Regions from separate parts of the Halalkalibacter lacteus genome, predicted to be linked through region 1. Evidence: predicted binding sites of a transcription regulator. Region 1 holds the regulator's gene; each other region holds the start of a gene.
What was found. Region 1 encodes Rex, which represses fermentation and respiration genes when NADH is low (regulators of the CRP and FNR family bind a similar motif). Its sites were predicted from a motif close to TTGTGAAATATTTCACAA; they were not measured.

Region 1 (4,294 bases):
TAATTCGGATACTTTAACACTTCCCCATTCATTACAGGATTGGCTACAGACCCTTGTAAATATCCTCCTGCATTAAAAGTCTCCCATCACTTTTCCCCAACCTGAAGTTAACCAAGACCACCCTAGATATATGCGTAGGAACAACGATACTCCCGCGACGTATTTGTTTTCTCTGAAAAATTGACCCCTCATTGTAAGTCCTCCTTTTGTATCATTTGTTCAATATTTCACATAGTTTATCTAAAAAAGAGTGAATGCCTATACAAGACACTCACTCCTCCATATTCTGTTCGCGTTCTTTCTCCAACCTTTGTACTTTGCGATATGTGAGGTATGACACCCAGATACTAAATTCATAGAGCAATAATAACGGAAGGGTCACCATTAAATGAGATAAAATCTCTGGTGGTGTAATCAAGCCCGCTATGACAAGCAAAAGAAAATAAGCAAATTTCCGAACTTGCGTTAGTAAACTTGGTGTTAACATTCCTAACCGTGTAAAGAACATTACGACAACAGGCAATTGAAACAAAAGTCCAAATGGGATTGTTACTTGAAAGAGAAATGAGAAATATTCATTAATACCGTACTGTTCAGTAATCCCTAACCGTTCAGATAAGTTGCTCATAAACTGAACAATAAATGGAAAAAGAACGAAGTAAGAAAAAGAAAGACCAACTAAAAGTAAAATAAACGCAAACGGAATATAGGCCAGTGTTGCTTTTTGCTCCTTTTTATGCAAACCCGGACTTACAAACGCCCAAAGCTGAAACAAAATTACTGGAAAGGTAATGATAAGCGCACTTGCAAAAGCAAATGTCATAAAAATCCGAATCGGATCTGTCATTTTAAATGCATTCATCGGCAAATTCTGAGCCGTTGGTGTACTTTGTAAGTATGTGATAAGTGGTGCAGCTAAAAAGAAGCCGGCAATTAGCGCCACGACGAAGAAGACTAAAGTTATAATAATTCTTCGTCTAAGCTCCACAATGTGGTCCATTACCGACATGTCTCTTTGTTCCATTTATAGACCCTTCCTACTTAGGCTTTATCGTTTTCTTTTTTCTTGTTATCATCTTCGTCTGCTAAGCCTTTTGTTGCATTTTTAAATTCACGTAATGTATTTCCAGCCGCTTTTCCTAACTCTGGCAACTTTTTCGGACCAAATATTAGTAAAGCAACGATTGCAATTAACGCAATGCTGCCTGCTCCTAATCCACCCATAGGTAGCACCTCCTTGTCCTAATTTTGATTATAGAGTGTATTCAAATAGATGGCAATGGCTTCTCTCATTGCTTCGAACCTGTATAAACAGGGAAAGGCACTCTATTTATACAGATTTCTTATACAGGATAATGCTTTAAAAAATAAACCAATGCCTGTAATTCAACAGATAAATCGATATGGTGGACCCGTACCGTTTCTGGTACATCTAACCTAGCTGGTGTGAAGTTTAGTATTCCTTGTATGCCTGCATCAATTAATTGATCCGCGATCTTTTGTGCAGGGGCTTGAGGTACAGTTAAAATTGCAACAGTAGCTTCCGGATCGATAACATCTTGCAAGTCTTTTAAATGATGCACAGTGACTCCACCAACTTCATCACCAATCTTGCTTTCATCTACATCGAAGGCCATGACAATTTGCGTACTATTATTTTTTGAGAAATTGTAGTGTAAGAAAGCCGTACCTAAATTTCCGACACCTACAAGAATAACTTTAGTCAATTCATCTTGATCTAATGTTTTACGAAAAAAAGAAAGTAAATAATTCACATTGTAACCATACCCTTTTTTTCCGAGCGCACCAAAATAAGAAAAATCACGCCTAATGGTTGCTGAGTCAACTTTTACTGCCTCACTCAATTCCGTTGAAGATACCCGTTGCTTCCCCGAGGCAGAAAGATTTTCCAAGAATCGATAGTATAGTGGTAAACGCTTTGCTGTAGCCTGTGGAATCTTGGTTTGATCAATTTTCATCCATTGCCTCCTTTACTGCTTTCCTGTAAGACGTATGGTTATTGTACACTATTTCACACAGTTTGTAATCGGTTTAATCCGTTGTTCATGAAGTTGTTGAAAGATAGATTCTACGATACACTAGAGGTAACCAAAAAAGGGCGCTCTTTACCTTTTTTTGGTTACCTCTAAGCAATGAGCGGAGCCGCTGCTAGGTTTTAAGCCTTTAGGAGTGGTCTTCTCCTCAAATCGTGCAGCGTGTGGAGCCATTGCTACATTCATAAATAAAAAGGGCCTCTTTACCTTTTTTGGTTACCTCTATTAGAGATTTAATTATAGTAAATAAGGAATGAAAATCCATGATTGTCTTACAATGTATAAACATCTCAAAATCATTTGGCATTGATCCAATTTTAACAAATATTAAGCTAGATATCCAAACAGGTGAACGTGTTGCACTTGTTGGACGAAATGGTGCTGGAAAATCAACATTGCTTAAAATTATTGCAGGCCATCTTTCTTATGATAGTGGACAAGTAATGATGCCAAAAGGAACAGAACTTGGTTACCTTGCTCAAAACACCGGACTTGAATCCGAATTATCTATTTGGGAAGAAATGCTAACGGTATTTGCGCCACTACGAAAAATGGAAAAACAAATACGAAATATGGAACTGCAAATGTCTGATCCCGATTTACTAGCAGACCAAGCACGTTATGAAAAACTTTTGAAAGAGTACGATCAACTTCAACTTACCTTTAAAGACAAAGGCGGTTATCAGTACGAAGCTGACATTCGCGGGATTCTCTCAGGTATGAACTTCGCAGACTTTGATTACGAAACAAAAATTTCTACTTTAAGTGGCGGTCAGAAAACAAGACTCGCTTTAGCAAAGTTATTATTAACCAAGCCAGATTTGCTTATTCTTGATGAACCGACCAACCACCTTGATATCTCAACGTTAACATGGCTTGAGCAATATTTGATTGGCTATCGTGGTGCTATTCTTATCGTTTCTCACGACCGCTATTTTCTAGATAAAATCGTCACTGAAGTTGTTGAAATTTCAAGAACAAAGTCCACTAAATTCACCGGGAACTACAGTGCTTATCTTGAGGAAAAAGCAAAGCGTTATGAGCTTGAGTTAAAACAATATGAAAAACAACAAGATGAGGTAGCTAAGCTGGAGGATTTTGTCCAACGAAATATTGCGAGAGCCTCAACGACAAAACGAGCGCAAAGTAGACGGAAACAACTCGAGCGAATGACTTTACTCGATCGTCCAGCTGGATCTGAGAAATCAGCCTCCTTCTCCTTTACAATTGAGCGTCAAAGCGGAAATGAAGTTTTGCGCACGACAGACCTTCATGTTGCTTATGGTGAGGAAACAATTTTTCAAAGTTTAGATTTAGCCATCGATCGGGGCGAAAGTGTTGCGTTAATCGGCCCAAATGGAGCAGGCAAGTCGACTCTATTAAAAGCTTTGATGAATGACATTCCTGTCAAAAATGGCACGGTTCGAATTGGGAGCAACGTGACTATTGGGTATTACGATCAAGAACAAGCTAATTTAAAATCTAATAAATTGGTTCTTCATGAACTTTGGGATGATCATTCACTGCTTCCTGAAAAAGAAATCAGAACTGTCCTTGGAAACTTTCTTTTCAGTGGCGATGACGTCTTAAAACCTGTTTCTACCCTAAGTGGCGGAGAAAAAGCACGACTTGCTCTTGCAAAGTTAATGATGAAAAAGGCCAACCTTTTAATTCTCGATGAGCCGACCAACCATTTGGATCTAGATGCGAAAGAAATTCTTGAGAATGCGTTAATCGATTATCCCGGGACATTATTATTTGTCTCACACGATCGTTATTTCTTAAACAGAATTGCCACAAGAATGGCCGAACTTGTTGACGGACAGATCACGAATTATCTTGGTGACTACGATTATTATGTTGAGAAGAAAGATGAGATGGAACAACGAGAATTGTTGAGCCAACAAGAAAAGGGGCAGACAAACGCTTCCTCTTCTGAAGCAAACCAAGCGGATAAACGCTCTTATGAACAAGATAAAGAAGCAAAAAAAGCAGAACGACAACGTCTAAGGAGAATTGAAGAAATCGAAGGTCAAATCGACACACTTGAATCTTCTTTAGTGGAAAAAGAAGAAGACCTTTGTAACCCATCTATCTATTCAGATCACGAAAAGGCGCAAACGCTTCAAGCAGAAATTGACAATGCAAAAACAACGATTGAAACTCTCATGGAAGAATGGGAAAATCTGCAAGAATAGCTATTTTGGGGTCAGACCCCTCTGCACGTCTTCACCGCGTTA
Region 2 (4,294 bases), on a different contig from region 1:
TTACTTCTTTAATGGTTGTTAATCCTTTTTCTTTGATTTCCTCAACCACCTCATCACGACTTAATGTTGTACAACCACATACCGTCTTTTTCTCGGCAGTTTGTGCGAACTCGTCACCAAGAGTGTACGCAATGATGTCTTGAATGACTGGTTTGCATCGTCCACAAGAACGACCAGCATTCGTACATCCTCCAACCTGCTCGACTGTCGTTACCCCTTCTTGGTGAATGGCACTGACAATCGTTTCCTTTTTTATTCCATTACAACCACATACAATCTCATCATCTGGCATCGTTGCAACATCATTTGTTTCTGCCTCTCCTGACTGAAAAAATGAAATAGAAGTAGAATCTGAAACGTCTTGGTTTTCGTTTAACATTCTAAATAATCGGTTGCTGTCTTTTGTATCTCCATATAACACGATCCCAACAATTCGGTTATCTCTGATGAGAACTTTTTTATAAACGCCTTCGTATTCATTGTGAACGACAATTGATTTTGATGATTCATCGTCATAAATTTCACCAGCTGAGAACAAGTCCACTCCTGAAACTTTTAATTGTGTTCCTGTGATTGACCCTTCGTACCCTTGGTCTTTCTGATTGCAAAGAGTTTGAGCGAGAATTTTTCCTTGTTCATAAAGAGGAGCGACTAGACCATAAACAACTTCTCTATGCTCGGCGCATTCACCAATGGCATACACATGTGGAATGTTAGTCTCCATAAAATCATTTACAACAATGCCTCGGTTTACGTAGATTCCACTCTGTTTTGCTAACTCGACATTCGGTTTAATACCTGCTGCCATAACGACTAAGTCCGCTTCTACCTCGGTGCCGTCCTTGAACCGAATCCCTTCAACACGGTTAGTTCCAGTCAATTCTACTGTCGCTTTTTCCATTAGAAAATTCATCCTTTGTTGCTCTAATTCTTTTTTCAACATAGTGGATGCAACGGCATCAAGTTGACGTTCCATTAAGTGCTCCATTAAATGAACGACATCAACTTTCATACCTAGATGAATCAATCCCTTAGCTGCTTCTAATCCGAGAAGCCCTCCTCCAATCACAACGGCTTTTTTATATTGTGTAGCTGTCTGAATCATTTCCTTACAGTCTTGGATGTCACGAAAACCTATAACACCTTCTTTACCTGCACCAGGTACTGGCAAGATAAATGGTAAAGAGCCTGTTGCGAGAATTAATTCATCATATTCTACTTGTCTACCTTTATCTGAGAGGACAAGCTTTTTCGTAGTATCAATTCGTACGATAGCCTCTCCAGTAAAAAGTTGAATATGATTCGATTCATACCAAGTTAGGTCATTTATAATCGTCTCTTCAAATGATGTATTTCCTTGAAGTACATTTGATAGTTGAATTCGATTGTAATTAGGATGCGGTTCTTTCCCAAATATCGTAATATCGTACAAGTTAGAATGAAGCTTCAACATTTCTTCAATGACACGAACACCTGCCATTCCGTTTCCTATCATAACTAATTTTTTCTTTCCCATATTCAATCCCTCCAAGTTGTTCAATAGTTCACATGCCTTGTTTCTACTGCTCATTGTAGGGCATAATACATTACAATTATATGAAAAAGATCACACTAACTAACATTTGTTCAGTAATTCACAAGATATTCAGGACTTATTATATGAAAAACATTTATTTGAAATGTATAAAACTATTACACTCTAATTTATTAGCTTTCTTCCTATTAATTATGAATACAAAAAAGCCTTTTTCAACCAAATAATTGCTCAATCATGTGACATTCATCACTTTCAGATTCGGTTTATGTTTGTATGATTTGGATTGTAATTAAAAGATGTATTTTAAATATACAATTCATAATTGGGGGAACACATCATGGGAAGAATAAAAAAGTGGAATCCAGAAAACGAAGAATTCTGGGAAAGAGAAGGGAAAAGGCACGCAAAAAGAAATCTATGGATCTCAGTTCCAACATTAATGCTTGCTTTTATCGTCTGGCAAATTTGGTCAGTAGTTGCAGTTAGATTAAATGATATCGGCTTTCAATTTACAGATGAACAACTATTTACATTAGCGGCAACACCAGGACTTGTTGGTGCAACATTACGATTTGTTTATACATTTGCCGTCGGGAAATTTGGTGGAAGAAACTGGGTTGTGTTTTCTACGAGTATTCTACTAATCCCAACCTTAGGAATTGGTTTTGCCGTTCAGAACGCAGATACACCATATTGGGTGATGCTTCTATTAGCGGCCTTATGTGGCCTTGGTGGAGGAAACTTTTCTTCTGCATTAGCGAATATAAGCTTCTTCTTTCCTAAAAAAGAAAAAGGAACAGCACTTGGAATTAATGGCGGGTTAGGTAATATGGGAGTATCTGTCGTGCAATTCGTTACTCCGCTTATTATTACAGTTGGGACATTTGCTTTTATCGGTGGTGAAGGGCAGCAACTACCAAATGGTCAAGAAATTTGGTTACAGAATGCAGCATTCATTTGGGTTATTCCTATTGTCGTTATGACAATCATTGCCTACTTCGGGATGGATAATCTGCCAACAGCTAAGCAATCAGTAAAAGATCAATTTGTGATTGTAAAACGTAAACACACATGGATTATGACGATCCTATATGTTGCAACATTTGGCTCATTTATCGGATATGGAGCTGCATTTCCCTTGTTATTACGTTCACAGTTTCCTGATTACGTTGCCTTAGCATTTCTTGGTGCATTTTTGGCTGCAGCATTCCGCCCAGTTGGTGGATGGGTCTCTGATAAGTTTGGTGGCGCAAGAGTAACTTCTTATGTTCTTGTTGTTATGGCTCTTGGAGCATTTTCTGTCATTTACTTTATCGGTCAACAACATTTTATTGGATTCTTACTATCGTTTCTCATTTTATTTATGGCTGCAGGAGCGGGATCTGGATCTACATTCCAAATGATTCCAATTATCTTCCCTATTAAAGAAGCAGCTCCTGTACTAGGATTTACTGCAGCATTTGCAGCGTATGGATCTTTCTTCATTCCACAGTTATTTGGATGGTCTGTATCAACTACAGGTACTCCAATTTCAGCGTTGTATTTCTTTATTGGTTTCTATGTTATTTCTATTCTATTAAATTGGTATTACTATCAACGAAAAAATGCAGAAATTAAATGCTAAAGAGGTTGTTCAAAAAGGTTGTTTTTTTAACCTTTTTGAACAACCTCTAAGCAATGAGCGGAACCGCTATATGTTTATTCAGTCTCTAAGGAGCGAACTTCTCCTTAGAGACGCATAGCGCGCGAAGCCTTTTTCATTTTCATCCAAATCTGACTAAGATATGGAAGTCTTGAACAACCTTTAATACTTTTTAAATACCAATGATACATTATGTCCACCAAACCCTAAGGAATTAGATAACACAACATTTACATCTTTTTCTTTTGCGCTATTTGGAACGTAATCTAAATCAAGTTCCTCATCTGGTGTTTCATAATTAATTGTTGGAGGAACCATGCTATCGTTAATCGATAATAAGGAGAAAATGGCCTCGATTGCTCCAGCCGCTCCAAGTAAATGTCCCGTCATCGATTTAGTAGAACTAACTGATAGAGCGTAAGCATGCTTTCCGAAAACTTCTTTTATTGCTGTTGTTTCATATAAATCATTATAATGAGTACTGGTACCATGTGCATTAATATAATCGATGTCTTCTAGTGAAATCTCACTATCATTTAAAGCTAATTTCATCGCGCGCTGCGCACCTTCCCCATTTGGAGCTGGCGTTGTAATGTGATGCGCATCACCTGTTCCGCCATACCCAATCATTTCTCCATATATGTTTGCACCACGTGCTAGCGCGTGTTCCAGTTCCTCTAAAATCAGAACTCCTGAGCCTTCAGCAATGACAAATCCATCGCGATTTTTATCAAATGGTCGACTAGCTGTTTGGGGATCTGGGTTCGTCGAAAGAGCTGTCATATTTTGAAAGCCTGCAATCGTCATATCAGTAATCGCCGCTTCTGTACCACCAGCAATCATAATGTCCGCATCACCATTTTGAACAACTCGAAATGCATCACCTATTGAATTTGCTCCTGAAGCACATGCGGTAACAGAACAGTTGTTAATCCCCTTCGCTCCAACTTCAATCGATACTCGACCTGAAGCCATGTCAGGTATAAGCATTGGAATAATAAATGGACTAACTCGTTTTGGCCCTTTATCTAAAAAGCGTTTGTGCTGCTCTTCAAATGCATCTAAACCCCCAATGCCAGAACCAATCCATACTCCAACTCGTTCAGGATTAACAT
Region 3 (4,294 bases), on a different contig from region 1:
GATCAAAACGCCGTATATCACCATAGCAGGACTTGATCAAGAAGTAACTTTGTACCCGATCGGAGGTGCACTACCTTGGGCGCTCAAACGAGATTTTGAATTAGTAGAAGTTGGGAGTGGGTTAGAAAATGAATGGGAAGAAGTCGATGTAACAAACAAAATTGCGCTCGTTAAACGAGGGATGATCCCTTTTTCAGAAAAAGCGAAATTTGCTCTGGAACATGGCGCAAAAGCCGTATTAATTTACAACAATTTGCCGGGATCGTTTGTTGGAGCGGTTGAACTAGGCGTGAAACTTCCGGTCGTCAGCATTTCAAAAGAGGATGGCGAATGGCTGTTAGAACAAATCGAAAACGACAAAGATGCGCCTTACGCCAGGACGATTTACAGGAACGAAGAAGATTTTATCGCTCCATTTAGTTCAAGAGGACCGGTTACGCACACGTGGGAAGTAAAGCCGGATTTAGTTGCGCCAGGTGTATCCATTGATAGTACTGTTCCTAAAGGATACTTAGGGCTAAATGGAACGAGCATGTCAGCTCCTCATGTCGCTGGAGCAGCTGCATTGATTAAGCAAGCACATCCAGATTGGACACCTGAACAAGTTAAGGCGGCACTCATGAACACGGCGAAAAAATTAGTAAAAGAAGACGGAGAGCCCTATTATCCGTACGAGCAAGGGGCGGGCAGACTGCAAGTAGATAAAGCGCTAGAAGCGACAACACTCGCTTATCCTGGGGCGCTTACATTTGGAAAATATACAAAAGACGACCCGCGTGAGAAACGAACGGTCACATTTACGATTGAAAATCATGATGAGAAGACGCGGACCTATCATGTGAAACCACCATTTGAATTGCCAGATGGCTTACAATGGGATGTGCCTTTTTCTACCACGGTAGAGCCTGGCAAAAAAACAGAAGTCGACGTCCATTTGGATTTATTTCCGGCCGTTTTAGCCGAAGGGATCCATCACGGTGATGTTGTCATTGAAGGTGGCAAAGAGCCAATCGTAATTCCGTACGTCTTTTTTATTGAAGAACCAGATTATCCGAGAGCGATGGCTTTTAACTTTGGTCATGGTGATCGTCCTGGACAATATCGTTATGAACTGTATTTACCAGGTGGAGCGGAAGAATTGGTCGTTGCTTTATATGATCCAGATACCTTTCAATTTGTCCGATTCCTCGATGTCAAGCAAGATATTGGAAGAGGAATGGTCGAACAAGAATGGAAAGAGCTTGATTTGCCAGATGGAACGTATAAAGCACTAATTTATGCAAAAAAGGATGGAAAAGCAGACACGTTAGAATCAACAATTGTAATTGGAGCGCAAACGCTTGAAGATAAGTAAATAGAAAATGGGGTCAGCCCCATTTGTGGGAGGCTACTGAAAAAACAATTTTCACCTTTTTCAGTAGCTTTCATTTGTGGTGGTCTGACATTTCATGTGAGCTTTTTTGACAGATATGTGAACACGGGAAATGAAGTCAAAAATTAATGAGAAATCGCATTGACACAGGGTTTTCACTATTGTACGATTACTAAGGGTATAATGAGAAGGTTTACATATGTAACAATATGAAAGAGTTCCCGAAGTGAAATTCTTGACAACAAGGAGGCCTGTTCATGACGGATGGCAAACGTAGTCCGTGGCGTGCTATGGCTCTCGTTTCTATCATTTCATCGTATGTAGTAGGTGGAACTGTTGGTGGAGTGTTTCTTGGATTATGGTTAGGGAATCAATTTGGAGCCAAACCATTCTTTCTCATCACATGTCTATTGTTAGGACTTTCAACGGGGTTTTACGGTGTATACAAAGCTGTTGAACCATTTCTAGGAGACGGTAAAGAGTAATGATATCACTTGAAGGTAAGATGAAACGCTATATAGTTGTTGCAAGTATCTTAATCGTACTCTTTATGACAATGTACGTCCTAACTGAATTTAAACCTCAATTCCTCGGCCTTACTATTGGCCTCTCTTTTAGCTTGCTTAGTCTGTGGACAACCTTTAAAAAAGCAAAAGTTATTGGAGACGTTGCTTCTGGATTAAAGACGTATTCAACTTTTTCCTACACAATTGCCGCATTTGGTGTGTTAATTCGTATTGGCTTGGCGATATTATGTGTATGGCTAGCGCTTGAGTATCCAGAACGTTTGCATCTAATCTCAGTCATTACAGGGTTCGCCCTGATTTATGTCATAATTATGGCAGATATACTTATTGAATCTGGTAGAAAGAGGTGAAAATAAATGGATCATATATCTCCCATGAGGGAACTTGGTGGCTTATGGTTTAATATGTCAACGGTTTTAATGACAACTGTGACATGTCTAATTGTATTCTTCGTCTGTTTTTTCGGAACACGTAAGCTAGCCATGCGCCCGAGTGGTTTACAGAACTTCCTAGAGTGGATGATTGATTTCGTTCGTGGAATCATCAAAGCAAACATGGGCTGGAAAGTGGGCGGTCAGTTCATCGCACTCGCATTTACACTTTTGTTCTATGTCTTTGTGGCAAATATGCTAGGGATTCCTTTTGAAATTTATAATAAGGAAACTCATGAGGTTTGGTGGAAATCACCAACATCCGATCCTGCCCTAACCTTAACTATGGCAGCGCTCGTCATCATTATGACCCACTACTATGGCATAAAAATTAGAGGGTTTGGAGAGTACATTAAGGACTATGTCCGACCGGTACCGTTCCTATTGCCTTTTAAAATTATTGAAGAATTCGCCAATACGTTAACGCTTGGAATGCGTCTATTCGGTAACGTGTATGCGAAAGAAATTCTCATGGTACTATTAGTTGGGCTTGGCTCATCAGGACTAGTTGGTCTGTTTGGAGCATTCCTTCCAACGATCATCTGGCAAGCGTTTGGTATGTTTATCGGAACATTACAAGCATATATCTTTGCGATGCTTGCGATGGTCTACATGGCACATAAAGTTGAACATCATTAAACCATGCTCTAATTAGAGCGTTTAAAAATATCAAAAAAAAACTTATTATCCTTAAGGAGGACTTATTCTCATGGAAGCATTAGCAGTAGCAATTGTAGCAGGTTTAGCAGCAATCGGTGGTGCGATTGCAGTAGCAATCATCGTAAAAGCAACACTTGAAGGTGTAACACGTCAACCAGAACTAAAAGGTACTCTTCAAACACTTATGTTCATTGGTGTACCTCTTGCAGAGGCAGTTCCGATCATCGCGATCGTTATCTCTTTCCTATTACTATTTGGTTAATAGTGGTTCTCGCTTTTTTAAGCGAGCAATCTAACATAAAAATGGCGACAGTGTTCGGCAAAGGACCTTTCGCCATTCCTTATGTATCATCAACTTATTAGACATTTCATAACTGTTACTACAGTCATTTTAAGCACATAAATTTACTAAGTATTTAAGTTAAGTATTTTCACATCCAAGAAAGGAGTGAATCGGAATGGGTTTTGAAATTCCATGGGGATCAATTGGTTTTCAATTAGCTGCATTTCTTACACTACTCTTTTTCCTTAATAAGTTTGCACTTAAGCCTTTACTTGGTGTAATGGAAAAACGTGAGGAACTGGTTAATGGAAATATCGACTCAGCGGAAAAGAGCCGTAAAGATGCTGAGGAATTTATTGTACAACAACGTAAAGAGCTAGAAAAAGCAAGAGTTGAAGCACAAGAAATCATTCAACAAGCGAAGAAGCTAAGTGAGCAACAAGGTCAAGACATTTTAGTCCAAGCAAAAGAAAATGCTGAGCGTCTAAAAGACTCTGCTTTAGCTGAAATAACTCGTGAAAAAGAGCAAGCTGTTTCGGCTCTTCGCGAACAAGTAGCTAGTCTATCTGTTTTAATTGCTCAAAAAGTAATTGAAAAAGAATTAGATGAGAAAGAACAAGAAAAACTTGTGCAAGAGTATCTCAAAGAGGTAGGCGATAAGCTATGAGCAATCAAGCAGTAGCGAATCGTTATGCGTTTGCCCTTTTTCAGCTTGCGAACGAAAAGAAGCAACTAGATAAAGTGAACAATGAGTTGAAAACGATAAAGGAAGTCGTAGAGACGACACCTGAGCTCGTTTCTTACCTTGATCATCCAAAAGTAACAACGAAACAAAAGCAAGAATTTGTTCAAAAACAGTTTTCAGGCAGTGTAAGTGAGCTTAGCTTACATACACTTCTCTTATTAATTGAGAGAAAACGCACGGACATTCTTGTTCCTATGGTTAATAAATTCAAAGATTTAGCTTACGAGGCTCAAGATGTGGCAGAAGCGACCGTTTACTCGGTTAAGCCATTAACAG

Region 2: the regulator Rex is predicted to act here: its motif matches at 1,623-1,640, upstream of nirB (nitrite reductase large subunit NirB).
Region 3: the regulator Rex is predicted to act here: its motif matches at 1,597-1,614, upstream of SAZ04_RS05015 (AtpZ/AtpI family protein).

What each region holds. Positions count from the first base shown of each region.
Region 1 covers NZ_JAWRVL010000022.1:25,736-30,029, reverse strand. The annotation lists gene SAZ04_RS15475 (DoxX family protein) at 1-20, opposite strand, end outside; gene tatC (twin-arginine translocase subunit TatC) at 272-1,024, opposite strand; gene SAZ04_RS15465 (twin-arginine translocase TatA/TatE family subunit) at 1,042-1,224, opposite strand; gene SAZ04_RS15460 (redox-sensing transcriptional repressor Rex) at 1,344-1,979, opposite strand; gene SAZ04_RS15455 (ABC transporter ATP-binding protein) at 2,318-4,252, shown strand.
Region 2 covers NZ_JAWRVL010000027.1:26,922-31,215, forward strand. The annotation lists gene nirB (nitrite reductase large subunit NirB) at 1-1,516, opposite strand, end outside; gene SAZ04_RS17145 (NarK family nitrate/nitrite MFS transporter) at 1,875-3,161, shown strand; gene fabF (beta-ketoacyl-ACP synthase II) at 3,342-4,294, opposite strand, start outside.
Region 3 covers NZ_JAWRVL010000005.1:10,301-14,594, reverse strand. The annotation lists gene SAZ04_RS05020 (S8 family serine peptidase) at 1-1,354, shown strand, start outside; gene SAZ04_RS05015 (AtpZ/AtpI family protein) at 1,630-1,857, shown strand; gene SAZ04_RS05010 (ATP synthase subunit I) at 1,857-2,249, shown strand; gene atpB (F0F1 ATP synthase subunit A) at 2,256-2,969, shown strand; gene atpE (F0F1 ATP synthase subunit C) at 3,040-3,252, shown strand; gene atpF (F0F1 ATP synthase subunit B) at 3,449-3,940, shown strand; gene SAZ04_RS04990 (F0F1 ATP synthase subunit delta) at 3,937-4,294, shown strand, end outside.